Regions from separate parts of the Streptomyces sp. NBC_01267 genome, predicted to be linked through region 3. Evidence: predicted binding sites of a transcription regulator. Region 3 holds the regulator's gene; each other region holds the start of a gene.

Region 1 (9,455 bases), 1.1 Mb from region 3:
AGCACTCCGAGAACATTGCCGTCGGGGTCGGTGAAGGTGGCCACCAGGCGGCCCCCGCCGACATCGTGCGCGGCCTCCTTCACGGTGCCCCCCGCGGCGGTCACCTCGGCGAGCTTCGCCTCGATGTCCGGCACGTGCCAGTAGGCCACCGGCCCGGTCATGCCCTGCGCCGCACCGCCCGGCACCAGCCCGATGTGCTGGCCCCCGGCCTCGAAGCCGACGTAGTACTCCGCGTCGGCCACCGGCTCCACGCCGAGCAGGGCGGCGTACACCGCTTTGGCCTTCGCCAGGTCGGACACGGGGTGCAGGACGGTCTTGATCCCCTGAGTGGAAGAGCTGGTCATGGTCGTCACTCCTGAAGTCTTGGGCGGTCGTTTCCCCTGCATTTCAAGCTACGGGCGGGGCGCGGGTTCCGCTTCTCCATTCCTGACCGGTCAGGGCGCGGGCGGATCCCGGAGCGACTCGGGCGGGGACGGGGCCCATGCGCATCCGTCGGTCACACCGGGCGTTCAGCTGTGGCCAGGAACGGCCGGGCGGGCTCTTCGGCTCCGATGTCCAGGAGGTGCAGCCCGGTGGCGGGTCCGCCGGGCCGTGCCCGGGGCCAGAGGTGGTGTTGGGAGAGCGTTCGGCATCCGGTACCCGGCGCGCAATTCTGCGGTCGTGGAGTGATCCCTAGGGTGAGCCGTTCGAATATTCAGCATAGGAGCGGAAATGCACAGTTCTCCCGCAGGCGGCAACGCCGGTGGCGCCGGACCGATACCTGTGGCGGCCCTGGAGGCGGACCGGGATGCGGGGACTGGGCACAACGGGCCCGGCGAGCACCGGTCCGGGTGCGCGTGCCCGCGCACCGCGGACCTCGACGGGAACGGCGTCGCCGCGTCCAGCCGTCGCACCTTCCTGCACCGGGCCGGTGTGCTCGGCGCCGGTGCGACCACTGCGGGGCTGCTGGGTTCGGCGCCCGCGTACGCGTCCGGCCCGAGCGGCAAGCACGAGGACCCGTACGACGTGACCACGACGGCTCACTCACCGCGCGGCAAGTGGAGCCCGGACCCGGACGATCCGCGGTTCACCGTCGTCGTGATGCCCGACACGCAGTACATGTTCGATCAGGACCGCATCCACCCGGCGCCGATGGAGGCGTCGTTCCGGTACGTCCTCGACCCGAAGGGCCGCGCGAACGGCCACGACGAGAACATCGTGTTCCTGGCCCACCTCGGCGACGTGACCCAGAACGGTCTCCCCGAGGAGTACGCCGCGGTGACGAAGGTGTTCGACATGCTGGACCGGGCGGGCGCCTCCTACAGCGTGCTGGCCGGCAACCACGACGTCCACGACGACGACCAGCGGGGCGCCACCCCGTACCTGGACACCTTCAGCCCGAAGCGGGCCAGGAAGACACCCGGCTACCACTCCTCCAGCCCCGACGGGTACAACACCGCCCACATCTTCAGGGCGGGCAGCCGCAAGTGGATGCTCCTGTCGCTGGACTGGCGCCTGTCGGACAAGGGCTTCGCGTGGGCCAACGCGGTCATCGCGGCCGATCCGACGCTGCCGGTGATCGTGACCACCCACGAGATCGTCGGCGCCGACGACGGCGGCGAGGCCGAACTGTCCGACTACGGGCACCAGTTGTGGGACCGGCTGATCAAGGACAACGACCAGATCTTCCTGACCCTCAACGGGCACTACTGGCCGCCCGGCAGCACGGTCCTGAAGAACAGCGCGGGCAACGACGTGCACCTGCACATCACCAACTACCAGGACCGGTACTACGGCGGCTCCGGCATGATCCGCTCGTACCGCTTCGACCTCAACCGCGGCACGATCGACGTCGCCACCTTCTCCCCGTGGGTCCGCGAGCTGGCGGCGAAGAACGAGCTGAACGCCCTCGCCGCGAAGGAGATCGAACTGACCTCGAAGGTCGACTACTTCTCGATGGAGATCGACTTCGACCAGCGCTTCGCCGGGTTCGCGCCCGTACCGCCCCGCAAGGCCCGGCCGGCCCGGCGGATGCTGCTGCCCGGCACGCTCGCCTACTGGCGGTTCGACGAGGGCGGCGCCGCCGGACGCGATGTCGCCCCCGGCACGGTCGTCAAGGACCAGACGGGCAAGGGCAACGACCTCGTCCTGTGCACCGTGCCCGGCACCCCGGCACACGCGCTCACCTGGACCGGTGACCACCACCCGGACCAGCCCGGCCACGCCGGTCTGGTCTTCGCGGGCGGGGGCAAGCCGGCCAGCGGGGTGTACCTGCAGACGGTCGACAAGGCACCGGTCAACCGTGAGACGTTCGCGCACGGCTACACCTTCGAGGTGTTCTTCAAGGTGCCCGCCGACTGGGACGGGGACCGCAACGGCTGGTCGTCGATGCTCAGCCGCGTGGGCAGCGCGGGCCGGGCGGGCAAGAACGGCCCCTCCGCCACCGCGGAGGAGCCCGTCCTCGCCCTCAGCCTGTCCACCGGCATCGAGCTGCAGTGGAACGCCTACCCGCTCAACCGGAACGGGCCGACGACCGCCTGGAGCCACCTGCTGCAGAAGGAGCAGTGGTGGCACGTCGCCGTCGCCAACGACGGGCGGACCAGCAAGCTCTACGTCAACGGCTGCGAAGAGGGCCGCAACCCCGCCGGCGCCGCCGTCGGCCTGACCACCCTCAACATGCCGTTCCTGCTCGGCGGTTACCAGTGGGACGGTGCGCTCGACCAGGTCTTCCACGGCACCATCGGCGATGTCCGCATCACCGGCCGGGCCCTCGAACCGGGCGAGTTCATGAACGCCTAGGCCGTGTGCACTCCTCGGTGAGATGCACACACGCCTGGGTGAGGTCCGGCGGAAACGCCCGAGGGCGGTACCCCTGTGAAAACAGGGGTACCGCCCTCGGTTCGTACAGCGATGGAGCTACTGAGCCGGGGCTCAGAAGTCCATGTCACCGCCCGGCATGCCGCCCGGAGCGCCGCCGGGGGCGGCCTTCTCCGGCTTGTCGGCGATGACGGCCTCGGTGGTGAGGAACAGCGCGGCGATCGACGCGGCGTTCTGCAGCGCGGAGCGCGTGACCTTCGCCGGGTCGATGATGCCCTCGGCGATCATGTCGACGTACTCGCCGGTCGCGGCGTTCAGGCCGTGACCGATCGGGAGGTTGCGCACCTTCTCGACGATGACTCCGCCTTCGAGACCACCGTTGACGGCGATCTGCTTCAGCGGGGCCTCCAGCGCGAGCTTCACGGCGTTGGCGCCGGTCGCCTCGTCACCTTCGAGCTCAAGCTTCTCGAACACCGCGGAAGCCTGGAGCAGGGCCACGCCACCACCGGCGACGATGCCCTCCTCGACGGCCGCCTTCGCGTTGCGAACGGCGTCCTCGATGCGGTGCTTGCGCTCCTTGAGCTCGACCTCGGTCGCGGCACCGGCCTTGATGACGGCCACGCCGCCGGCCAGCTTCGCGAGGCGCTCCTGGAGCTTCTCGCGGTCGTAGTCCGAGTCGGAGTTCTCGATCTCGGCGCGGATCTGGTTGACGCGACCCTGGACCTGGTCGCTCTCACCGGAGCCGTCGACGATCGTGGTCTCGTCCTTGGTGATGACGACCTTGCGGGCGCGGCCGAGCAGGTCCAGCCCGGCGTTCTCCAGCTTGAGGCCGACCTCCTCGGAGATGACCGTGCCGCCCGTGAGGATGGCGATGTCACCGAGCATGGCCTTGCGGCGGTCGCCGAAGCCCGGGGCCTTGACGGCAACGGACTTGAAGGTGCCACGGATCTTGTTCACGACCAGCGTGGACAGGGCCTCGCCCTCGACGTCCTCCGCGATGATCAGCAGCGGCTTGCCGGACTGCATGACCTTCTCGAGAAGGGGGAGCAGGTCCTTCACGTTGCCGATCTTGGAGTTGACGATCAGGATGTAGGGGTCGTCGAGCGACGCCTCCATCCGCTCCATGTCGGTGGCGAAGTACGCCGAGATGTAGCCCTTGTCGAAGCGCATGCCCTCGGTGAGCTCAAGCTCAAGACCGAAGGTCTGCGACTCCTCGACGGTGATGACGCCTTCCTTGCCGACCTTGTCCATCGCCTCGGCGATGAGCTCGCCGATCTGGGTGTCAGCGGCGGAGATGGAGGCGGTCGAAGCGATCTGCTCCTTGGTCTCCACGTCCTTGGCCTGCTCCAGCAGAGCGGCGGAGACGGCCTCGACGGCCTTCTCGATGCCACGCTTGAGGGCCATCGGGTTGGCACCGGCGGCGACGTTACGGAGGCCCTCACGGACCAGCGCCTGGGCGAGGACGGTCGCGGTGGTCGTACCGTCACCGGCGACGTCGTCCGTCTTCTTGGCGACTTCCTTGACCAGCTCGGCGCCGATCTTCTCGTACGGGTCCTCGAGCTCGATCTCCTTGGCGATGGAAACACCATCGTTGGTGATCGTGGGGGCGCCCCACTTCTTCTCGAGGACGACGTTACGGCCCTTGGGGCCGAGGGTGACCTTGACGGCGTCGGCGAGCTGGTTCATCCCGCGCTCGAGACCGCGCCGTGCCTCCTCGTCGAACGCGATGATCTTGGCCATGTGAAGTGGTCCTCCCGGACAGGGGTGGATGCGTCAGACCTGGCGGCGCCCGCGACGGACGGCCTGCGTGCCTGGTGGTTCCTTGCCCCACCTGGCCTGCGGGCCTCGCCAACCCGGTCTTTCTGTCACTCTCACTGGGAGAGTGCTAACGCAATGATTAGCACTCGACCCCCTTGAGTGCAAGCGCCTTCAAGGATCCGTGGACGCGCGCGGACGCACGAGAGGCCCGTACCCCGCTGTGGGGTACGGGCCTCTCGGCGTGAGTGCGTCGGTGGCCGATCGCGCCTTGGATCAGACGGCGAGTTTGACCATGTCCGCCTGCGGACCCTTCTGGCCCTGCGAGATCTCGAACTCAACTCGCTGACCCTCTTCAAGGGTGCGGTAGCCGTCCATCTGAATCGCGCTGTAGTGGACGAAAACATCCGCACCACCGTCGACCGCGATGAAGCCGTACCCCTTCTCCGCGTTGAACCACTTGACGGTGCCCTGAGCCATGCCTAACTCCCCTATAACTGGCCCTTGCAGAGGCCCGCACTCCGCGGGACCCGGGTCAGACCTTGCGCCGGAGCGCGTCGACCGCGGCTGAATGTATCTGCCCAACTGCCCTCTGCAACAGGTCAATCGGACGAGAATTCTGTGCATGGCCGAACGCCCCATTGGGCGGATTTCCGGGGATCCTCGGGCAAGTCAGGCCAGGCAAAGGGCACTTACGACGCAAAGGGATCCAACACTTTGCCCACAGCTTGTCGCGTTCTCATATGCGCGCGGCACGGACGATCAAGGGGGCTGCCCCAACTCTACCCCGTTCAACCCTACGGAATTGCCCCCTCCGCTTCGTTCGCGGAGGGGGCAACAGGAAGACGGTGGGGGCTTGCTCAGCCGCCGGCGACGGCCGGGATGATCGAGATGCCCGCGCCGTCCGGCGTGGCCGTCTCCAGGCCCTGCTCGAAGCGGACGTCGTCGTCGTTCACGTACACGTTCACGAAGCGGCGCAGCTTGCCCTGGTCGTCCAGGACGCGGGCCGCGATGCCCGTGTGGTTCTTCTCCAGGTCGGCGATGACCTCGGAGAGGGTGCCGCCGTCGGCGGCGACCTCGGCCTGGCCGCCGGTGTACGTACGGAGGATGGTGGGGATGCGGACCTTGACGCTCATGCGGGTTGCCTTCCAGGAGTCGGGTGGCGGGGTGCGGGACGGACGGGACCGGCGGGACCGGCGGGAGGGGCGGGAGGGGCGGCCGGGGGCCGCAGACCTCAGCTCTTCGCCAGTCCGGCCTCGCGGAACGCGTCCAGGGTCGGACGGATCGTCGCGGTGGGGCCGGACGTCGGCGCGACCGCGTCCAGCGTCTTGAGGCCGTCGCCGGTGTTGAGCACGACGGTGCTGAGCGCCGGGTCGAGCAGCCCGGCTTCGAGCAGCTTCTTCGTCACCCCGACCGTCACCCCGCCCGCGGTCTCCGCGAAGATGCCCTCGGTCCGGGCCAGCAGCTTGATCGCGTCGACGATCTGCTCGTCGTCGACGTCCTCGACCGCGCCGCCGGTACGCCGGGCGATGTCCAGGACGTACGGCCCGTCCGCCGGGTTCCCGATGGCCAGGGACTTGGCGATGGTGTTCGGCTTCTGCGGCCGTACGACGTCCTGTCCGGCCTTGAACGCGGTGGAGACCGGCGAGCAGCCCTCCGCCTGCGCCCCGAAGATCCGGTACGGCTTGTCCTCGACCAGACCGAGCTTGATCAGCTCCTGGAGCCCCTTGTCGATCTTCGTGAGCTGCGATCCCGAGGCGATCGGGATGACGATCTGGTCCGGCAGCTGCCAGCCGAGCTGCTCGCAGATCTCGTACGCCAGGGTCTTGGAGCCCTCGCCGTAGTACGGGCGGAGGTTGACGTTGACGAAGCCCCAGCCCTCGCCGATCGGGTCACCGATCAGCTCGGAGCAGAAGCGGTTGACGTCGTCGTAGTTGCCCTCGATGCCGACCAGCTCACCGCCGTACACCGCGGCCATGACGACCTTGCCCTGCTCCAGGTCGTGCGGGATGAACACGCAGGAGCGGAAGCCGGCGCGGGCGGCGGCGGCGCCCACCGCACCGGCCAGGTTGCCGGTCGACGAGCAGGAGAGCGTGGTGAAGCCGAAGGCGCGGGCGGCCTCGACGGCGATGGCGACGACGCGGTCCTTGAAGGAGTGCGTCGGATTGCCCGAGTCGTCCTTGATGTGCAGGCCACCGGTGATGCCCAGCTCGCGGGCCAGGTTGTCGGCCTTGACGAGCTTGGTGAAGCCGGGGTTGAGGCTGGGGTGCGAGGCCACGTCGGCGGGGACGGGCAGCAGCGGGGCGTAGCGCCAGATGTTGTTCGGCCCGGCCTCGATGCGCTTCTTCAGCTCGTCGGGGGAGCCGCTCGGCAGGTCGTACGCCACTTCGAGCGGCCCGAAACAGGACGCGCAGGCGAACAGGGGGCCCAGCGGGAAACGCTCTCCGCACTCGCGGCAGGAAAGAGCGGCGGCGGGTCCGAGATCCACGGTGTCCGAAGCGGTCCCGGCGTTCTCGGAGGTGGTGCTTGCGACAGTCGGCACAGTCATGCTGGCGAGGTCCTCTCCTCATCTTCCTCGCGACGTACTTCGCCGCAAGACGGAATTGGCACCTTCCCCACCATGACCTCGCGGTCGGCAGGAGGGTTGCCGGGACTTCAACGGGCCGTTCCCTCAGTCCCTCTGGATGAGCGCTTATGACTCCGGGCCACGAGGCCCGGGTGTTTGTCAGCGAGCTGACCCCCGGCATGCGACGGTCATTCGCGTTGTTCAAGACTGTAACCGAAGGCAAGGACGGTTGAGATAGTCGTCCGAACCGCGAGATGGCTCACAGTCAAGGAGACGCGCCGTGCTGGATGAGGTGGACCGCTGGCTGACCAGGCGTTCCTGGTCGGCGGCCGATCGCCCGCTGGACCGGCTGACCGCCGCCAAACGGGGCGTCGGAGTGAGTGTCGTGCTCCCCGCGCTCAACGAGGAGGCGACGGTCGGCGCGATCGTCAGGACCATCCGGCGCGAGCTGATGGAGGCCGTGCCGCTGGTCGACGAGCTGGTCGTCATCGACTCCGGTTCCACCGACCGCACGGCCGAGGAGGCCGCCGCGGCGGGCGCACGGGTGGTGCACCGGGACGAGATCCTGCCGCGCATTCCGGCCGTCCCCGGCAAGGGCGAGGTGCTGTGGCGCTCACTGCTGGTGACCGGCGGCGACATCGTCTGCTTCGTCGACGCCGACCTCAGGGACTTCTCGGCGGACTTCGTCTCGGGGATCGTCGGGCCGCTGCTGACCGACCCCGATGTGCAGTTCGTGAAGGCCATGTACGACCGGCCGCTCGGCGAGGAGCCGGGCCAGGGCGGGCGGGTGACCGAGCTGGTGGCCCGGCCGCTGCTCAACCTGCACTGGCCCCTGCTGGCCGGTTTCGTCCAGCCGCTCGGCGGTGAGTACGCGGTACGCCGCTCGCTCCTCGAACAGCTCCCCTTCCCCGTCGGTTACGGGGTCGAGCTGGGCCTGCTCGTCGACGCGCTGCACACGGTGGGGCTGGACGCCCTGGCCCAGGTCGACGTCGGCTCGCGCGTCCACCGCCACCAGGACGGGCTGGCGCTGGGGCGGATGGCCGCGGCGATCTACCGGACCGCGCAACTGCGGCTGTCGCGCGGGCACCTGGTGCGGCCCCGGCTCACCCAGTTCGAGCGGGGTCCGGGCGGCTTCACGCCCCGTACCTACACGGTGGACACGGAGGAACGGCCGCCGATGCGCGACATCGAGGAGTACGCGGCCCGGCGGGCGGCGTAGGGCCTCTCGTCTGGATCACGCCGGGCTCACGGGGTGTGGCACGCACGCTTCGCCCGCCCGAGGTTTGCCCGCTTCCGGCGCGGGCTAGGTTCGCGTCATGGCCTCTCCGCATGCCGCCCGTGTACATGCCGCCCGCGTCCTCGTCGCCTCCAACCGGGGGCCCGTCTCGTACACCCTCCGTGACGACGGCGAGCTGGAGGCCGCACGCGGTGGCGGCGGGCTCGTCTCCGGGCTCTCCGCGATCGAGGGCGACACCGACTCCCTCTGGGTGTGTGCCGCGCTCGGTGACGGTGACCGTGCGGCAGTCCGGCGCGGGTTCGGCGAGGACGGTGTGCGGATGCTCGACATCGACGCCGAGGTGCACGCCGCCGCGTACAACGGCATCGCCAACTCCGTGCTGTGGTTCGTCCACCACATGCTCTACCAGACGCCGCTGGAGCCCGTGTTCGACGTGGCGTTCCGGCGCCAGTGGGACGCGTACCGCACGTACAACCGCGCCTTCGCCGACGCGCTGGCCGCCGAGGCCGCCGACGGGGCCGCCGTGCTGGTGCAGGACTACCACCTGGCCCTGGTGCCCGGCATGCTGCGCGAGCTCCGGCCCGACCTGCGGATCTCGCACTTCTCGCACACCCCGTGGGCGCCGGTCGAGTACTTCCGGCTGCTGCCCGACGACATCGGTGCGGAGCTGCTGCACGGCATCCTGGGCGCCGACCGGGCGGGATTCCTGACCCGGCGCTGGGCCGACGCCTTCGTCGCCTGCTGCACGGCGGTCGTGGGCGGCACCGGGGACACCGCGGTCTCGGTGCACGGCCTCGGCGCCGACGCCGACTTCCTGCGGGAGCGGTCCCACCGGCCGGACGTGGACGAACGGATGACGGCGCTGCGCGAGCGGATCGGCGGCGGTGGTGGTGAGAGTGCGGGGGACCGGAAGACGATCGTCCGGGTGGACCGCACCGAGCTGTCGAAGAACATCGTGCGCGGGCTGCTCGCCTTCCGGGAACTGCTCGACGCCCGGCCCGAGTGGCGCGGCCGGGTGGTGCACATGGCGTTCGCGTACCCGTCCCGGCAGGACCTCGCGGTCTACCGCGACTACATGACCGAGGTGCGACGCGTCGCCGA
Region 2 (9,455 bases), 2.4 Mb from region 3:
AAGGTCGAGGGCTGATCGGAATGAAGGCCCGCACCCGCGCCGCCGCAATACTGCTGACCCCCTTCTACGTCCTGTTCACCGCTGTGATGCTGGTGCCGATCGGATACGCGGTCTGGCTCAGCCTCTTCACCGAGAAGCAGTCGGGACTGGGGTTCGGCGGCACCGAGTCCGTCTTCTCCGGTCTCGACAACTACGCGGCGGCGCTGGGTGACCGGGCCTTCCGCGAGGGCTTCGGCGTACTCCTCGGATACTGCGTCATCTACATCCCCCTGATGGTCTGCGGGGCCCTCGCACTGGCGCTGCTGCTGGACTCCGCGCTGGCCCGTGCCAAGCGCTTCTTCCAGCTGGCGCTCTTCCTGCCGCACGCCGTGCCCGGCATCATCGCCGCACTGATCTGGGTGTACCTCTACACACCCGGACTGAGCCCGGTGGTCTCCGCGATGCACTCCGGCGGCATCGGATTCAACTTCTTCTCCTCTTCGGGTGCTCTCCCCTCCATCGTCAACATCGCGCTGTGGGAGTGGCTCGGCTACAACATGGTGATCTTCTACGCCGCGCTGCAGGCCATCGACCGGTCCGTGCTCGAAGCGGCCACGGTGGACGGCGCCGGTGGCTGGCGCACCGCCCTCAGCATCAAACTCCCGCTGATCCGCGCCTCCGTCGTGATGGTCGCGCTGTTCACCGTCATCGGATCGCTCCAGCTGTTCACCGAGCCGCTGATCCTCAACAGCGGCTCCGGGTCAGCCGTCTCCTCCACCTGGACACCGAACATGTACGCGTACACCGCGGCCTTCTCCCGCAACGACTACGGGCTCGCGGCCTCCGCCTCCGTACTCCTCGCGCTCGCCGCCGCGCTGCTGTCGTTCCTCGTCACCCGCTTCACCGGCCGCAAGGGGAAGAACGCATGAGCCCCCGCCCCGCGCACAGGAACCGCTGGCTCTCGAAGACCGCGGTCAACGGCGCACTCGTCCTGGCCGTCGTCTACATGCTCTTCCCCCTCATCTGGCTGGTCACCGCCTCCACCAAGGACACCGGCGGCCTGCTCGCCGGGAACGCCTTCTCCTTCAAGGGCTTCAACCTCGGCCAGAACCTGTCCGACCTGGCCTCCTACGGGGACGGCGTCTACTTCCGCTGGTACGGCAACAGCCTGCTGTACGCGGGCGTCGGCGCTGTCGTCTGCTCGCTGATCTGTGTCGCCGCCGGGTACGCCTTCGACAAGTACGAATTCCGCGGCAAGGAGAAGCTCTTCGGCCTCGTCCTGCTGGGCGTGCTGGTGCCCACCACCGCGCTCGCGCTGCCGATGTACCTGCTCGCCAGCAAGATCGGGATCGTCAACACCTACTGGTCGGTGCTGATCCCGGTGCTGGTCAACCCCTTCGGCGTCTATCTCGCCCGGGTCTTCAGCGCCGGTTACATCCCGAACGAGGCGCTGGAGGCCGCCCGTATCGACGGGGCGGGCGAGCTGCGCACCTTCTGGTCGATCGGTCTTCCCATGGTCATGCCGGGGTTCGTGACCGTCTTCCTCTTCCAGTTCACCGCGATCTGGAACAACTTCTTCCTCCCCCTGGTGATGCTCTCGGACCGGAACCTCTTCCCGCTGAGCCTCGGTCTGTACTCCTGGAACACCAACACCCACGGCGAGCCGAGCTTCTATCCGCTCGTCGTCACCGGGTCCCTGCTCGCCGTCATCCCCCTGATCGTCGCCTTCGTCTCCCTCCAGCGGCACTGGAAGGCCGGCCTGACAGCCGGAAGTGTCAAGTGACCCCCGCCTCTTGACCCCCGCCGGAGCACCCGAGAAGGAGCACTGGGACCACCATGCACCACGCCACTGACAATCGGCCGGGCGTCCTGCTCGCCATGGCTCCCGGCATCGCCGAGCGCCTGCTCACCGAGCGCCACCACGTCCGGCTCACCGCCCTGGCCCGTACGGACAGCCGACTGGTCGCCCACGACCTCGCCGACCCCACCCCCGAGGTCGCCGCCGCCCTCGCCGAGGCCGAAGTCCTCTTCACCTGCTGGGGAGCGACCCCGCTCACCCCTCAGGTCCTGGACGCGGCGCCCAGGCTGCGGGCCGTCGTCCACGCGGCGGGCTCGGTCAAGCACCACATCACCGAGGCCTGCTGGGAGCGCGGCATCACCGTCGCCTCGGCCGCCGCGGCCAACGCCCTGCCCGTCGCCGAGTACACGCTCGCCGCGATCCTCTTCGCCAACAAGCAGGTGCTCCAGTCCGCGCACCGGTACCGCGCGATGCGCGGCGACCAGGACTGGCGGGACGCACTCGAAGGCGCGGGCAACTACCGCCGCACCGTCGGCATCATCGGCGCGTCCCGCATCGGACGCCGGGTGATCGAGCTGCTGCGCCCCTTCGACCTGCGGGTCCTGCTGTACGACCCGTTCGTCGACGCGGCCGGGGCCGCCGTGCTCGGAGTGGAAGCGGTCCCGCTGGACGAACTGTGCACCCGCAGCGACATCGTGTCGGTGCACGCGCCGCAGCTCCCCGCCACCCGGCACATGATCGGCGCCCGTCAGCTGGCGGCCATGCCGGACGGGGCGACGCTGATCAACACCGCGCGGGGCTCGCTGATCGACGAGGCGGCGCTGCTGCCCGAGCTGGCGGGCGGGCGGCTGCACGCCGTGCTCGATGTGACGGATCCCGAGACCCCGTACGCGGGATCGCCTCTCTACGACCTGCCGAACGTACTGCTGACGCCGCATGTCGCGGGATCGCTCGGCGGGGAGCTGTACCGGATGGCGGACCAGGCGCTGGACGAGCTCGAACGGTACGCGTCCGGGCAGGAGTTCGCGGACCCGGTGCTTCCGTCGGACCTGAACCACTCCGCGTAACCGGCCGGGAAACAGGCCCTGGGCAACCCCGGTGCCCGGACAACCTGGGAGCGCCGGGTATCCGGGAACCGGACCCGTACGAACGGCCCGGAAGCGGAAAGCACTGAGGCCCGGCACCCCTTCGCAGGGGTGCCGGGCCTCAGCCGTGCGGTGATTCAGCCTCAGTGCGAGTGGCCGTGGCCGTGGCCCACCTCGGGCTCCTCCTCCGCCGGCTTCTCGACGACCAGGGTCTCGGTCGTGAGCAGCAGCGAAGCGATGGACGCGGCGTTCTCCAGCGCGGAACGGGTGACCTTGACCGGGTCGATGACGCCGGCCTTCACCAGGTCGCCGTACTCGCCGGACGCGGCGTTGAAGCCCTGGCCCTTGTCGAGCTCGGCAACCTTCGCGGTGATGACGTAGCCCTCAAGACCGGCGTTCTCGGCGATCCAGCGCAGCGGCTCGACAGCGGCGCGGCGGACGACCGCGACACCGGTGGCCTCGTCGCCGGTCTTGCCGAGGTTGCCCTCGAGCACCTTGACGGCGTGCACCAGAGCGGAGCCACCACCGGAGACGATGCCCTCCTCGACCGCGGCGCGGGTCGCGGAGATGGCGTCCTCCAGACGGTGCTTCTTCTCCTTCAGCTCCACCTCGGTGGCGGCGCCGACCTTGATCACGCACACGCCGCCGGCCAGCTTCGCGAGGCGCTCCTGGAGCTTCTCGCGGTCCCAGTCGGAGTCCGTGGACTCGATCTCGGCCTTGATCTGGTTGACGCGCCCGGCGACCTCGTCGGACTTGCCACCGCCGTCGACGATGACGGTGTCGTCCTTGGTGATCGTCACGCGGCGGGCGGAGCCCAGCACGTCCAGACCGGCCTGGTCGAGCTTGAGGCCGACCTCCTCGGCGATGACCGTGGCACCGGTGAGGGTGGCCATGTCGCCGAGCATCGCCTTGCGGCGGTCGCCGAAGCCGGGGGCCTTGACCGCGACGGCGTTGAACGTGCCACGGATCTTGTTGACCACCAGGGTCGACAGGGCCTCGCCCTCGACGTCCTCAGCGATGATCAGCAGCGGCTTGGAGCCACCGGCCTGGATGACCTTCTCCAGCAGCGGCAGCAGGTCCTGGATCGAACCGATCTTGCCCTGGTGGATCAGGATGTACGGGTCGTCGAGGACGGCCTCCATACGCTCCTGGTCGGTCACCATGTACGGCGAGAGGTAGCCCTTGTCGAAGGCCATGCCCTCGGTGAAGTCCAGCTCCAGACCGAAGGTGTTGGACTCCTCGACGGTGATGACACCGTCCTTGCCGACCTTGTCCATCGCCTCGGCGATGAGCTCGCCGACCTGCTTGTCCTGCGCGGAGAGCGCGGCGACGGCAGCGATGTCGGACTTGTCCTCGATCGGACGGGCGGTCGCGAGGAGCTCCTCGGACACAGCCTTGACCGCGGCGTCGATGCCCTTCTTCAGCGAGGCGGGGGAAGCGCCGGCGGCGACGTTCCGCAGGCCCTCGCGGACGAGCGCCTGGGCCAGCACGGTGGCGGTGGTGGTGCCGTCACCCGCGATGTCGTTGGTCTTGGTCGCCACCTCCTTCACCAGCTGCGCGCCGAGGTTCTCGTACGGGTCGTCGAGCTCGACCTCGCGGGCGATCGTGACACCGTCGTTGGTGATGGTGGGCGCGCCGAACTTCTTGTCGATGACGACGTTGCGGCCCTTGGGGCCGATCGTCACCTTGACCGTGTCGGCAAGCTTGTTGACGCCGCGCTCAAGGGCGCGACGGGCGTCCTCGTCGAACTTCAGGATCTTCGCCATGGAGCTGATTCAGTCCTCTCAAAAAAGAACTGCGCCCCTGGTGCCCGTCACTCGGTGTGCGAACACAGCAGATGTGGGGGGCCAGGGGCGCAGATCAAGAAAAACGTCGGTGAATTACTTCTCGACGATCGCGAGAACGTCGCGAGCCGAGAGGACGAGGTACTCCTCGCCGCTGTACTTCACCTCGGTGCCGCCGTACTTGCTGTACAGCACGACATCGCCGGTCTTGACGTCGAGCGGAAGACGCTCGCCGTTCTCGAAGCGGCCCGGACCCACGGCCAGGACGACGCCCTCCTGGGGCTTCTCCTTGGCGGTGTCCGGAATGACCAGGCCGGAGGCCGTGGTCTGCTCGGCGTCGAGCGGCTGGACCACGATGCGGTCCTCAAGCGGCTTAATGGCAACCTTGGAGCTGGTTGTCGACACGATCCGGTCTCCCCCTTCGGAGATCTCACGGGGTGAACTGTTTGGGTGGCGACCGGATGGATCCGTCGTCGCGGGTGCCGGACCGGCCCGTCGCCATATTTGGCACTCTCCCGTGGGGAGTGCCAGAACTGAGACTAGGACGGCGGTTAGCACTCGGTCAAGCGGAGTGCCAATTCGGCCCGTCGATGTCCGAGCGCCGCCACCGTTGCCGCCATGACCGCGGAACCGCTCCCCGACTGGTTCCCTCCACCGCCCGGCGGTTGGACGGTGGACGATCCGGACCGGATTCCTCCGTCGGCACCGCGGTTCGAGCTCATCGACGGAGCGCTCGTCATGAGGTCGCCGCAGACCGGCTTCCACAGCCAGGTGGTGCGGCGGCTCGCCGTCCCCTTCCCCATGAGCATCGCCCTCGACTCGCTCTACCGGTCAAGGCCCACAATGGACCGGTGACCGACCTCGACTCCTTCTCCGCGCTGCTCACCGACGAGGGCCCCGCCCTGCTGGCATCCCTGCGGGACTACGACCCCGCGCAGGAACTGGCCGTCGCCACCCGGCTGCGCCGCGCGTACCCGGCCGAACTGGTCACGGCCGCGCTGGCCCAGGCCCGGCTGCGGCAGCGGGCGGTGGCGAAGTTCGGGGCCGAGGACGCGTACCGGATGTTCTTCACGCCCAACGGTGTCGAGCAGTCCACCCGCCGCTCCGTCGCCGAACACCGCGCCCGCCGCCTGGCCGAGCTGGATGTACGCAGCGTCGCCGACCTCTGCTGCGGCATCGGCGGGGACGCGATCGCGCTCGCCCGCGCCGGGATCTCCGTACTGGCGGTCGACCGCGATCCGCTGACGGCGGCCGTGGCCGGGGCCAACGCCGTCGCCCTCGGCCTCAGCGACCTGATCGAGGTGCGCTGCGCGGACGTGCAGGAGATCGACACGGCCCCGTACAGCGCGCCGTCCAACGCCGCTCCGTCCGGCACCGCCCCGTCCGACACCGCCTCGCACGGCGCAGTCTTCGTCGACCCCGCACGCCGTGGCGGGCGGGGCCGGATCTTCAACCCCGAGGCGTACTCACCACCGCTGTCCTGGGCGACCGAGGCGGTACGCGGCGGTACCGGAGCCATCAAGATCGCCCCCGGCATCCCGCACGAGATGATCCCCGCGGACGCCGAGGCGGAGTGGATCTCGGACGGCGGGGACGTCAAGGAGGCGGTGCTCTGGTTCGGTACGCGACCGGGGCTGCGCCGCGCCACCCTGCTCCCCTCCGGCGCGGTCCTCACCGGCCGCGGTCTGCCCGACCCGCCGGTCCGGCCGTTCGGCCGGTACCTGTACGAGCCGGACGGCGCCGTCATCCGCGCCCATCTGGTCGCCGAGGCCGCCGAGGAGCTGGACGGCGGGCTGATCGACGAGACGATCGCGTACATCACGGCGGACGAGCTGCGCCCCACGCCGTACGCGACCGCCTACGAGATCACCGACGCCCTCCCCTTCGGTCTGAAGAAGCTGAAGGCCCTGCTGCGCGAGCGGGAGGTGGGCAACCTGACCGTCAAGAAGCGCGGTTCGGCGGTCGAGCCGGAAGAGGTGCGCCGCAAGGTGAAGCCACAGGGGCCGAACGCGGCGACGGTCTTCCTCACCCGGGTCGCGGGCGCACCCACCATGCTCGTCGGGCGGCCCGCGACGGCGGTCACGCCAGGTCGGTGAGCTCGTCCGCGTAGACCTGGGAGAGCGGCTGCGGTCCCACGTACTGCTGGCAGTTGCAGACGCCGGGCTCGAAACCCACCGGCTTCTTGTTCTCGTCCCAGGCCGTCGGTATCTCGACGGTCTCGTGGCACTTGCCCTGCCGGTCGTGCTTGGCGAGATGGTGCGTGCAGCCGCAGACCGGCTCGGGCGGTCTGTGCGCGGCCTCGATCTCCCGTCGTTCCCGCTCGGCCGTCTCCAGCCGTTCCATCCTGCGCTCGTGGCGTGTGCGCAGCGCGGTGCGGCCGGCGTCGGCGATCCAGCCGAAACCGCCCACCATGAAGAAGGCGAATACCCACCAGAACCACTGCACTTGCGACCCCTCCCCCTGGAGTACGTGTCCGATTCCAGGTTACGCGCAGGTGCGTCCGGAGCCGTAGGCCTGTGGACAACTCACGGGGGTGCCCGGGGGTCCCCCGTACGGCCCGTGCGCGAGGCGCGACGGGCACGGTCACCCGAAGATGATCGACATGACGCCTCATGATGTGACGCCGCGTAATGTGACGTCCCGTAAGCCCCATCGCTCGTCGCCCCGCAGGCCGTACCGCGAGCCGTACGCCCGGCCGCTCCGCCGGGCCGTGGTCCGCGCGGTGGGCTGCGCGGTGGGCTGCGCGACCGCCACGTCCCTGCTGCTCGGCGGCACGGCAGCCGCCACCACCCCGGCGAAGCCGCACCAGCGGCCGGTCTGGGCCGCCTGCCCCGCACCCTCCGTGGACCAGGGCGGCGGCAAGGCGCCCGGCGCCGGGTGGACCTGCGCCACCCTGGACGTCCCGCTCGACTACGCCGCCCCCGGCGGCAGGACCGTCCCGCTGGCCCTGATCCGGCACCGCGCCACCGGCCCCGGCAAGCGCCTCGGCTCGCTGGTCTACAACTTCGGCGGCCCCGGCGGCTCCGGGGTCGACGCGCTGCCCGCCTTCGGCCCCACCTTCGCGAAGCTCAACACCCGTTACGACCTGGTGAGTTTCGATCCGCGCGGGGTCGGCAACAGCGCCCCCGTGCACTGCCTCACCGACCGGGAGACCGACGCGCTGAACGCCGTCGACTCCACCCCGGACACCCCGGCCGAGGCCAAGGCCTGGATGGACGCCACCCGGAACTTCGCGACGCGGTGCGAGCAGAAGTCCGGCCCGCTCCTCCCCCACCTGCGGACCACCGATGTGGCCCGGGACCTGGACCGGATCCGCGCGGCCGTCGGGGACGAGAAGCTGAACTACTACGGCTTCTCCTACGGTACGGAACTGGGCGCGACCTACGCCCACCTCTTCCCGCAGCAGGTCGGCCGGATGGTTCTCGACGGTGTCATGAACCCCGACAAGGACTACGAGGACGGGGCGCTCTACCAGCTCAAGGGCTTCCAACTGGCCCTGGACCACTACGCGCGGGCCTGCGTGGCCGCCACGTACCTCTGCCCGCTGCACCGCTCCACCCCGAAGGCGGTCGAGCAGGTACTGATCGACCTGGTGTCCGGTCTGGAGAAGCACCCCGCGACCGCCCCGGGCGGCCGGAAGCTCAACGACTCGCTGGCACTCACCGCGATCGAGGGCGCGCTGTACTCCCCAGCCTCCGGCTGGTCGGGAATCTCCCGCGCGGTGGCCGGGTATCTCCGCAGCCACGACCCGTCCGCGCTGCTGGCCGTGGCCGACCAGATGACGGGCCGCGACGCCAAGGGCCACTACGCGAACAGCAACAACGTCTTCTCGGCGACCAGCTGCGCGGACTTCGGCGTGCCGGTCCAGCAGGCGGAGATCCAGCGGCAGTTGCCCGCCTACCGCAAGGCGTCCCCGCTGTTCGGCGCACAGTTCGCCTGGGCGCTGAACCAGTGCACGTACTGGCCGGTCGAGGGGGCCACGAAGCGCATGGAGGTGAACGCCGACGGCGCCCCGCCGATCCTGGTCATCGGCAACACGGGCGACCCCGCGACCCCGTACGGCGGCGCCGAGCGGATGGCACACCGGCTCGGCCGGGGCGTGGGCGTGCTGGTGAGCTGGAAGGGCGGCGAGGGACACTGCTCGTACGGCAAGGGCAGCGCGTGCATCGACGGCACGGCGAACGCGTATCTGCTGGACGGGAAGGTCCCGGCGTACGGGACGAGCTGTTCGTGACGCGAGCGCCTGGCGTCCGCCCCTCGCGGGTGTGCCCGGGAGGGGCGCCGCTCAGGGCTCCAGCAGTTCCGCGGCGAGACGTCTGACCCGGTCGGCGAGGGGGCGCTGGGCGGGCTCGTGCCGTACGGCCGCATCGGCGAGCCGTACGACACCCGCCTGCCAGCGCCCGCTCGCCGTCCCTGCTTCTGCTGCCGCCACTGCCGCGTCCCCGGCCACACCGACCCGCCGCAGACCGCGCTCCAGCAACCCTGCTGCCACGTCCGGCCGTTGGCGCAGCACCGCTTTGACGACGGCCACGGCATTGGCGAGCGCGCTGGCTGCGGCGGACCAGTCGTCGCCGCGCGCCGCCGGGTTGTCGCGGTCGTACGCGGGGTCTCCGGCCACCGATCGCGCCGAGATCTCCAGGTCCAGCCGCCAGAACAGCGGCAGATCCCGGAACGCGACGAACAGCAGCCGCCGTTTGCGCGACCGCTGGAGATCGGGGTCGCTGCGCAGCGAAGCGACGTCCCGCACACGTCCCAGGCAGGCCTCGACGCCCGCCAGACAGGCGTCGAAATCCGCGTCGGGCACGGTCC
Region 3 (9,455 bases):
CCCCGTCGGGGGATATGCGGGGATGGTTGACGGGCCGGTTGTCGGCACTGACCCGCCAGGCACGGCCCCCGTCGAGCGGGGCCACCCAGACGTCGTCCTCTGCGGTGAATGCGATCAAGTCGCCCTGGACATGCGGAAACCGAAGGTAGGAAGGGTGCGTCACGTGTGTCAGCTTAGGCTGGAGATTCCCTGGGCGTCTCCTAAGCCTGCGAGCCTCAGTTGTCCGTACTCGCGGTGGGCGAGCGGCAGTCGGTACGTCCCGTTGCCCTGGGGAAGCACCACGGACGAGCGCACCAGTGCGCCGAGTGCGGCCCCGCCGGGAAAGACCGTACGGACCTGCTCCTCGGTGAACTCACCGGTGAACGCGGACAGTCCGGCCCACAGCAGCCGTTCCGCCCTGGAGCACAGGTCGTGGCTCCACTCGACGGCGCGCAGCAGGCTGCGGTGCCTGACGGGTTCCCTGGGGCCGTCGGTGAGGACGGTGAGGCGCCCGCCGGGGGCGGAGAGCGTGCCGTACAGCTGCTGTGCGGGGATCAGCCGCAGCGTGCGGGCGGCGAGCAGGGTGGACAGCGGGTCGCCGTCGAGCCGGCACGCCAGCAACCGGGACCAGTAGTCGGGCAGTTCCACGTCGTGCGCCGCGGCGCTCTCCTGGAGCAGTTCGGCGGTCCGCTCGGGGGGCAACGGGCTTACGGCCGTCAGCTGTTCGCCCGGTACGTCGAGCGGCTTGCGGCTGGTGGCCAGTATCTGGAGCTCGGGACAGGTGTCGTACAGCCTGCCCACCAGGTAGGCGCAGCCGGTGAGTACGTGTTCGCAGGTGTCCAGGACGAGCAACCCCTGGCTGCGGGTGAGCAGTTCGAGCACCGCGTGCACCGGGTCGGCGCCCGGTTCGGGCGAGGCGTGCAGGGCGTCGGCGACTGCGTACGGGACGAGCGCCGCGTCCCGGCATGCGGAGAGGTCGACGCGGTGGACGGGCAGGCCGACGGCGTCGGTGACACGGTCGGCCAGATAGGTCTTGCCGACGCCACCGGGACCGGTGAGGGTGACGATCCGGGTGGCGGCAAGGCGGTCGGCGAGGGCGCCGACCTCTGGTTCGGAGAGATCGGAGAGAACGGCCATGGGTACACCCTGGCCGGAACGAGGCGGTTGTGCGCGGGTGCGGGCCGAAGATCCGTACACCTATCTCTGCTGATGGGGATACCTAGGCGGCTACCTAAAACCGGTCGTCGCACTGCCGTCTGCCGCAGGTCCGGATCAAGCCGGGCGGGCTGTCAGGGGCCGTCGGTGGCGGCTACTTGCCGGGGTACTGCGTGACGGTGGCCGTGACGGTGACGGTCACCGTCGGCCGGACGCCACCGCTGTTGTCGCTGGTGCCGCCGCTGTTGCTGCCGCCACTGTTGTTGCCGTTGTTGCTGCCGCCGTTGTTGTTGCCTGGCGGGGCTGCGGCGCAGTTGCCGAGCAGCGTGGCCCGGAAGGCGAGCTGCCCGCCGACCGTGCTGGTCAGATCTCCGCGCACGCACCGCCCGTCGACGGTCTTGGTCACCTTGCCCTTGATGGTGATGTCCTTGCGGTCCTTGGTCCTGCCCTGGCAGTCGACCCGCGCCACGTCGCGCACGGACGCGGACGGAGTGGGGGACTTGCCGTCGCCGACATCCGCGGTGCAGGTCAGCCAGTCGACGCGGACCCCGTGGCCCTCCAGGGCGCTGGTGCCGGTGCGGTCGGTGGTGTACGCGATGGACGCGGTGTTCACCCCGTCGACGGGATCGCAGGCCGCGATGCCCGCAACTGCCGCTGCGGTGGCGCCGATTGCCGCGAGGAGTGACCGGTAGCGTACGAGTCTCGATGCCCCCATATGCGGCAGGGTCCCACCGGGGCGGCCCGCTGTGTAGCCCTATTGCGGTCACTTCACCCTTGTGGGCGCACGACCGGGCCTCTGCACCCCCCGGTCGTGATCCAAACGAAAGGCCCTAACTCCAGCGACCCGTACGCGCCAGCAGCAGGGCCGCTGCCACCGTTCCCGCCGTCGACGTCCGCAGCACGCTCCGGCCCAGCCGGTACACGCCCGCACCGGCGGCGGTGAACGCCGCCAGCTCCTCCGGCGACACGCCCCCCTCGGGCCCGACGACCAGCATGATCTCCCCCTCCGCGGGCAGCTCCGCCGACGCCAGCGCCTCGCTGCCGTACTCCTGGTCCTCGTGCAGCACCGCGGCGAAGTCGGCCTCGGCGAGAAGCGCGGCGACCTGCTTGGTGCTCAGGGCGTCCGCGACCTCGGGGAAGCGGGTCCGGCGGGACTGCTTGCCCGACTCGCGGGCCGTACTGCGCCACTTGGCAAGGGACTTGGCGCCCCGTTCGCCGCGCCACTGGGTGATGCAGCGCGACGCCTGCCACGGCACGATCGCGTCGACGCCGGTCTCCGTCATCGTCTCGACGGCGACCTCCCCGCGGTCGCCCTTGGGCAGTGCCTGGACGACGGTGATCCGGGGCGCCGGCGGCGGCTCCTCGGTCCAGGAGTCCACCTGGAGCACCAACTGGTCCTTGCCCTCGGCGGCCAGGACCACGCACCGGGCCCAGTGGCCCGCGCCGTCGGTCAGTACGACGTCCTCCCCCGCCCGCAGCCGCTTCACGGACACCGCGTGCCGGCCCTCGGGCCCGTCCAGGACGAACCGGCCGCCGGGGTCGGTCTCGAATGTGCGGGCTCCGTCGACGACGAACACGGGCGCGGTCATGACGTGCTCCCGGGAGCCGATGCGGCGCGTGCCGCGTCCAGTTCGGCGATCAGTACCTCGACGAGCTGGCCCGCGGGCAGCTCGCGCGCGAGGCGGTGGCCCTGCCCGGCCCACAGCGCCATGCCCTGCGCGTCGCCCACTGCGGCGGCGGCCTTGCGCAGCCCGGCGGTGAGGCGGTGCACCTGGGGGTAGGCGGCGGGCGCGTACGGGCCGTGCTCGCGCATGAAGCGGTTGACGAGGCCGCGCGCCGGGCGGCCGGAGAACGCCCGGGTGAGTTCCGTGCGGACGAAGAGCGGGTTGGTCAGTGCCTGTTTGTGCAGGACGTTCGCCCCGGACTCGGGGCACACCAGGAAGGCCGTGCCGAGCTGGGCGGCGTCCGCGCCCGCCGCGATCACCGCGGCGATCTGCGAGCCGCGCATGAGTCCACCCGTGGCGACGACCGGCAGCTGGACGGTCTCGCGTACCTGGGTGATGAGCGACAGCAGGCCGATCCCGGTGCCGTCCGTCTGCGGGTCGTCGCGGTGGGTGCTCTGGTGGCCGCCCGCCTCGATGCCCTGCACACAGACCGCGTCGGCGCCGCACCACTGGGCGGTCTGGGCCTCCTCGGCCGTGGTGACGGTGACGACCGTGAAGGTGCCCGCCCGGTCGAAGGCGTCCAGCACGTCACGGGAGGGGCAGCCGAAGGTGAACGAGACGACCGGGACCGGGTCGTCGACGAGGATCGCGAGCTTGGCCTCGTACCCGTCGTCCGCACTGCCCTGGACGTCGCCGAGCGGCGTCTCGTACCAGGTGGACTCGCCCGCGAGCTGATGGCTGTAGACCTCGACGGCGGCCGGGTCGGCGTTCTCCGGCTGCGGCATGAAGAGGTTCACGCCGAACGGCAGGGAGGTCAGCCCCCGCAGCTGCTTGATCTCCTCGTACATGCCGTCCGCGGTCTTGTACCCGGCGGCGAGGAAACCGAGACCGCCGGCCTCGGATACGGCGGCGGCGAGCTGCGGGCCTGAAGCACCGCCCGCCATGGGGGCCTGCACGATCGGATATCGGCAGAGATCGGCGAGTACGGAGGACATGACCGCATGGTGTCACGTCCTCCGTACGGCGCCGAAATCACGCGCGGCCCGGATTCTCCCGGGGCAACTCCCGGAATCCCCGGCCACAAGGACAGCCCGACGGCTACCGCCCGTTGAACGCGTCCTTCAGCCGCGAGAACAGCCCCTGCTGACCCGGCTGGAACTGGCCGGTGGGCCGTTCCTCGCCGCGCAGCTTCGCGAATTCGCGCAGCAGCCGCTCCTGCTCCGCGTCGAGTTTCGACGGGGTCAGCACCTCGACGTGCACGATCAGGTCGCCGCGACCACCGCCCCGCAGATGCGTGATGCCGCGCTGGTGCATCGGGATCGACTGGCCGGACTGCGTGCCCGGCCGGATGTCGACCTCCTCCAGCGCGTCCAGGGTCTCCAGCGGCACCTTCGTGCCGAGCGCGGCTGCCGTCATGGGGACGGTCACCGTGCAGTGCAGATCGTCGCCGCGCCGCTGGAAGACCGCGTGCGGCAGCTCGTGGATCTCGACGTACAGGTCACCGGCGGGGCCGCCGCCGGGGCCGACCTCGCCCTCGCCCGCGAGCTGGATCCGGGTGCCGTTGTCGACACCGGCCGGGATCTTGACGGTGAGCGTGCGGCGGGAGCGGATGCGCCCGTCGCCCGCGCACTCGGGGCACGGGGTCGGCACGACCGTACCGAAGCCCTGACACTGCGGGCAGGGCCGCGAGGTCATGACCTGGCCCAGGAAGGACCGGGTGACCTGCGAGACCTCACCGCGTCCGCGGCACATGTCACAGGTCTGGGCCGAGGTGCCGGGGGCCGCGCCCTCGCCGCTGCACGTCGTACAGACGACGGCGGTGTCGACCTGGATGTCCTTCGTCGTACCGAAGGCCGACTCGTTGAGGTCGATCTCCAGCCGGATCATCGCGTCCTGGCCGCGCCGCGTACGCGACCTCGGCCCGCGCTGGGACGCCGTACCGAAGAACGCGTCCATGATGTCCGAGAAGTTGCCGAAGCCGCCCTGGCCGAAGCCGCCGGCTCCGCCGCCCGCCTGCGAGAGCGGGTCGCCGCCGAGGTCGTAGACCTGCTTCTTCTGCGGGTCCGACAACACCTCGTAGGCGGCGTTGATCTCCTTGAAGCGTTCCTGCGTCTTGGGATCGGGATTGACATCCGGGTGGAGCTCACGCGCCAGCCTGCGGAATGCCTTCTTGATCTCGTCCTGGGAAGCGTCGCGGCGCACGCCGAGAATGGCGTAGTAGTCCGTGGCCACTTACGACTCCGCCAGGATCTGTCCGACGTAACGTGCCACTGCGCGTACCGCTCCCATCGTTCCGGGGTAGTCCATGCGGGTCGGTCCGACCACGCCGAGTTTGGCGACTGCCTCGTCGCCCGAACCGTAGCCGACGGCGACGACCGAGGTGGACGTCAGGCCCTCGTGGGCATTCTCATGCCCGATGCGTACGGTCATGCCCGAGTCCTCCCCGAGCAGTTTGAGGAGCACGACCTGCTCCTCGAGTGCTTCCAGCACCGGCCTGATGGTCAGTGGGAAGTCATGTCCGAAACGGGTCAGATTGGCGGTACCGCCGATCATCAACCGCTCCTCGGTCTCCTCGACCAGGGTTTCGAGCAGGGTCGCGAGCACCGTGGAAACCGTACCCCGGTCCTCCTGCTCGAAGGACTCGGGAAGGTCCTGCACCAATTGTGGTACGTCCGCGAAGCGGCGTCCCACGACCCGGGCGTTGAGCCGGGCCCGGAGATCCGCCAGCGACGTCTCACCGAAAGGCGCCGGACAGTCGATCATGCGCTGCTCGACCCGTCCGGTGTCCGTGATCAGCACGAGCATCAGCCGGGCGGGCGCGAGTGAGAGCAGTTCCACATGCCGGACCGTGGAGCGGGTCAGCGAGGGGTACTGCACCACGGCCACCTGCCGGGTCAGCTGCGCGAGCAGCCGCACCGTCCGGCCCACCACGTCGTCGAGGTCGACGGCGCCGTCCATGAAGTTCTGGATGGCGCGCCGCTCGGGCGACGACAGGGGTTTGACGCCCGCGAGCTTGTCGACGAACAGCCGGTAGCCCTTGTCCGTCGGGATGCGCCCCGCGCTCGTGTGGGGCTGGGCGATGAAGCCCTCGTCCTCCAGGGCCGCCATGTCGTTGCGGACCGTGGCCGGCGAGACGCCGAGCCGGTGCCGCTCGGTGAGCGCCTTGGAGCCGACGGGCTCCTCGGTGCCCACATAGTCCTGGACGATGGCGCGCAACACTTCGAGTCTGCGTTCGCTGAGCACCCGCGCACACCTCCAGCTGTCGATCTCGGAGCCTTCTTGGCACTCTGTGCGTTCGAGTGCCAATGACCACCCAGTGTACGGCGGAGAGGTTCACCGCTGGCAAGGGCAGCCCGTCACGCCGTCGCGCCGGTACCTGCCGTCCGGGATAGCGTCGCCGCATGGACGCCCCTTGGGAAGACTCCGGCTGGGAACACCTGGCGGCGGATGTCGGCCGGCGCCGTCTCCCCGGCTGGGACGCGACGGTCGGACTGGTGGCCGGGACGGACGCCGCGCTGCTGTACGACACCGGCTCGACGCTCCGCGAGGGCCGGGAGATCCGCATCGCCGCCGAGGCGCTTCTCGGCGGCCGGAGAGTGACGCACATCGCACTGAGCCACCCGCACTTCGACCATGTGCTGGGGACGGCGGCCTTCGCCGGGGTCCAGGTCTACGGAGCGGCGGGCCTGGACGGTCTGCTGGCCCGCAACTCCCGTGGGGCCGAGGTGCTGCGGCACGACGCGGTACGCCACGGGGTCCCGGCGTCCCAGGCCGCGGAGGCGGTGGCCCATCTGGTCGCCCCGCACCACATGGTCTCCGGCGAACTGACGCTGGACCTGGGCGGACGGCAGGTCGTCCTGGCCGACTGCGGCCCCGGCCACACCGGGCACGACCTGGCCCTGTACGTCCCCGGCAGCCCCGGCGTCGTCTTCTGCGGCGATCTGGTCGAGGAGTCGGGCGAGCCGCAGGCGGGCCCGGACGCCTTCCCGGCGCAGTGGCCCGCGGCGCTGGACCGGCTGCTGGCGCTGGGCGGCGAGGACGCGCGGTACGTACCGGGGCACGGGGCCGTGGTCGACGCGGCCTTCGTCCGCGCCCAGCGGGATGTGCTGGCAGCGCGCTCCGGGGTGTCGTAGCGTCTGCGGAATGCGCAGCTACAGCCCGGACCTCACGCCGCCGTGGAAGAAGCAGACGCCCGCCCGCGAGGTCGCGGCCGAGCCCGATCTGGTGGTCGAGGAGATCGCCACCGGGTTCTGCGGTGCGGTGATCCGGTGCGAGAAGACGGCCGAGGGGCCGACGGTCACGCTGGAGGACCGGTTCGGCAAGCACCGGGTGTTCCCGATGGGGCCGCGCGGTTTCCTGCTGGAGGGCCGCCCGGTCACCCTGGTGCGCCCCACCGCGGCTCCGGTGCGCCCGTTGCGTACGGCCTCCGGGTCGGTGGCGGTCCCCGGGGCCCGCGCCCGGGTCGCGCGGGCCGGGCGGATCTATGTGGAGGGGCGGCACGACGCCGAGCTGGTGGAGCGGGTGTGGGGTGACGACCTGCGGATCGAAGGGGTCGTCGTCGAGTACCTGGAGGGCATCGACGATCTCCCCTCGATCGTGGCGGAGTTCGGCCCCGCGGCGGACGCGCGGCTGGGTGTGCTGGTCGACCACCTGGTGCCCGGCTCCAAGGAGTCCCGGATCGCCGCGGAGGTCACCGGCGACCACGCGCTGGTCGTGGGGCACCCGTACATCGACGTCTGGGAGGCGGTGAAGCCGTCGTCGGTGGGGATCCCGGGGTGGCCGCGGGTGCCGCGCGGACAGGACTGGAAGACGGGGGTCTGCCGGGCGCTGGGGTGGCCGGAGAACACCGGGGCGGCCTGGCAGCGGATTCTCTCCTGCGTGCGGTCCTACCGGGATCTGGAGCCGGAGCTGCTGGGGCGGGTGGAGGAGCTGATCGACTTCGTCACAGCTGATTCCAGCCCCTCCGGCGTTTGAGGAGCGGGGTCCGGGCGGAGCCCCCGTACGGACGGCCCGCGCACAGGACTCCGCCCGGACACGGGCGGCCCGCGCGCAGGGCGACCAGGCCTCAGTCGACCAGGTCCCGGACCACCGCGTCCGCCAGCAGCCGCCCCCGCAGGGTGAGTACCGCGCGTCCCGCCCCGTACGCCTCCGCCTCCAGCAGTCCGTCCGCCAGTGCGCGCCGGGAGGCCGCCAGGCCCGCCGGGGCCAGGACGGACAGCGGGCAGCCCTCGCGCAGGCGCAGTTCCAGCAGGATGCGCTCCACCCGGCGGTCCTCGGCGGGCAGGATCTCGCGGCCCGCGCCCGGAGACTTCCCGGACGCCAGGGCTGCCGCGTACGCGCCGGGGTGCTTCACGTTCCACCAGCGCACGCCGCCCACATGGCTGTGCGCGCCGGGGCCTGCGCCCCACCAGTCCGCGCCGCGCCAGTACAGCTCGTTGTGCAGGCAGCGGCCCGCTTCGGTGGTGGCCCAGTTGGACACCTCGTACCAGGAGAAGCCCGCGTCGGAGAGCACGGAATCGGCGATCAGATAGCGGTCGGCGTGTTCGTCGTCGTCCGTCATCGGGACCTCGCCGCGCCGGATCCGGCGGGCCAGCTGGGTGCCCTCCTCGACGATCAGCGCGTACGCGGAGACGTGGTCGGGGCCCGCGCCGACGGCCGCGTCCAGCGAGGCCCGCCAGTCGTCGTCGGACTCCCCCGGTGTGCCGTAGATCAGGTCGAGGTTGACGTGGTCGAAGCCCGCGGCCCGTGCTTCCGCGACGCACGCCTCGGGCCGTCCGGGGGTGTGCGTGCGGTCGAGGATCTTCAGTACGTGCTGCCGGGCGCTCTGCATCCCGAACGAGATCCGGTTGAAGCCCCCGGCCCGCAGGGTCGCCAGGTACTCGGGGCCGACGGACTCCGGATTCGCCTCGGTGGTGATCTCGGCGTTCTCGGCGAGGCCGAACTCGTCCCGGACGGCGGCGAGCATCCGTACCAGGTCGGCGGCGTCGAGCAGGGTCGGCGTACCGCCGCCGACGAAGACCGTGCTGACCGGCCGCGGGTCGTCGCCGAGCACCTTCCGGGCCAGCCGGACCTCTTCGGTGAGGGTCGACGCGTAGTTGTCCCGGGAGGCCAGCACGCCGCCCGAGCCGCGCAGTTCGGTGGCGGTGTAGGTGTTGAAGTCGCAGTACCCGCAGCGCGTCGCGCAGTAGGGCACATGCAGGTAGAAGCCGAGCGGCCGGTCACCCGCGCCCTCCAGGGCATGACCGGGCAGCGCCCCGTCTTCGGGCACGGGTTCACCATCGGGCAGTACGGAAGGCATGTCCCCATTGTCACTCGGCTCGCGGGCCGCCCGGCCCACGCAGGTGCGTACCGGACGCCGCGGGGCAGACGGGACTTCCGGAACACGGCTTCTACCCGCGTCACTCCGCCCGCAGCACCAGCAGCGCCAGGTCGTCGTCGAGGGGCTCGATGCCGAATGCGTACACCGCGTGCTTGATCCGCTCGGCGACCCCCTGCGCGGTCAGTCCCGTGCAGTCCGCCAGCTCGGTCGCCAGTCCGTCACCGTCATCGAACATGCGCGGACCCGCCCGCCGCTCGGTGACGCCGTCGGTGACACAGAGCAGGGTGTCGCCGGGCAGCAGGTCGAACGTCTCGCTCTCGTACGCGACCCCCTCGATC

The links. The regulator HrcA, encoded in region 3, represses chaperone genes, less so after heat shock. The targets are predictions, from matches to a motif close to TTNGCACTCNGNNNNNCNGAGTGCNAA.
Region 1: a site for HrcA is predicted at 4,659-4,685, ahead of groL (chaperonin GroEL). Genes of this name have one in related genera too.
Region 2: a site for HrcA is predicted at 5,198-5,224, ahead of groES (co-chaperone GroES). Genes of this name have one in related genera too.

Annotation. Positions count from the first base shown of each region.
Region 1 covers NZ_CP108455.1:3,468,495-3,477,949, forward strand. The annotation lists gene OG709_RS15900 (VOC family protein) at 1-344, opposite strand, end outside; gene OG709_RS15905 (LamG-like jellyroll fold domain-containing protein) at 712-2,778, shown strand; gene groL (chaperonin GroEL) at 2,911-4,536, opposite strand; gene OG709_RS15915 (cold-shock protein) at 4,828-5,031, opposite strand; gene OG709_RS15920 (MoaD/ThiS family protein) at 5,412-5,687, opposite strand; gene thrC (threonine synthase) at 5,786-7,099, opposite strand; SAM riboswitch class I at 7,115-7,242, opposite strand; gene OG709_RS15930 (glucosyl-3-phosphoglycerate synthase) at 7,398-8,336, shown strand; gene OG709_RS15935 (alpha,alpha-trehalose-phosphate synthase (UDP-forming)) at 8,434-9,455, shown strand, end outside.
Region 2 covers NZ_CP108455.1:4,748,365-4,757,819, reverse strand. The annotation lists gene OG709_RS21975 (ABC transporter substrate-binding protein) at 1-15, shown strand, start outside; gene OG709_RS21970 (carbohydrate ABC transporter permease) at 21-908, shown strand; gene OG709_RS21965 (carbohydrate ABC transporter permease) at 905-1,762, shown strand; gene OG709_RS21960 (hydroxyacid dehydrogenase) at 1,816-2,844, shown strand; gene groL (chaperonin GroEL) at 3,006-4,628, opposite strand; gene groES (co-chaperone GroES) at 4,743-5,051, opposite strand; gene OG709_RS21945 (hypothetical protein) at 5,265-5,501, shown strand; gene OG709_RS21940 (class I SAM-dependent methyltransferase) at 5,498-6,742, shown strand; gene OG709_RS21935 (hypothetical protein) at 6,726-7,091, opposite strand; gene OG709_RS21930 (alpha/beta hydrolase) at 7,249-8,880, shown strand; gene OG709_RS21925 (hypothetical protein) at 8,932-9,455, opposite strand, start outside.
Region 3 covers NZ_CP108455.1:2,371,563-2,381,017, forward strand. The annotation lists gene OG709_RS10910 (S41 family peptidase) at 1-163, opposite strand, end outside; gene OG709_RS10915 (ATP-binding protein) at 169-1,116, opposite strand; gene OG709_RS10920 (hypothetical protein) at 1,289-1,849, opposite strand; gene OG709_RS10925 (16S rRNA (uracil(1498)-N(3))-methyltransferase) at 1,965-2,723, opposite strand; gene OG709_RS10930 (nitronate monooxygenase) at 2,720-3,793, opposite strand; gene dnaJ (molecular chaperone DnaJ) at 3,897-5,030, opposite strand; gene hrcA (heat-inducible transcriptional repressor HrcA) at 5,031-6,041, opposite strand; gene OG709_RS10945 (MBL fold metallo-hydrolase) at 6,200-6,931, shown strand; gene OG709_RS10950 (DUF3097 domain-containing protein) at 6,942-7,772, shown strand; gene hemW (radical SAM family heme chaperone HemW) at 7,864-9,096, opposite strand; gene OG709_RS10960 (SpoIIE family protein phosphatase) at 9,197-9,455, opposite strand, start outside.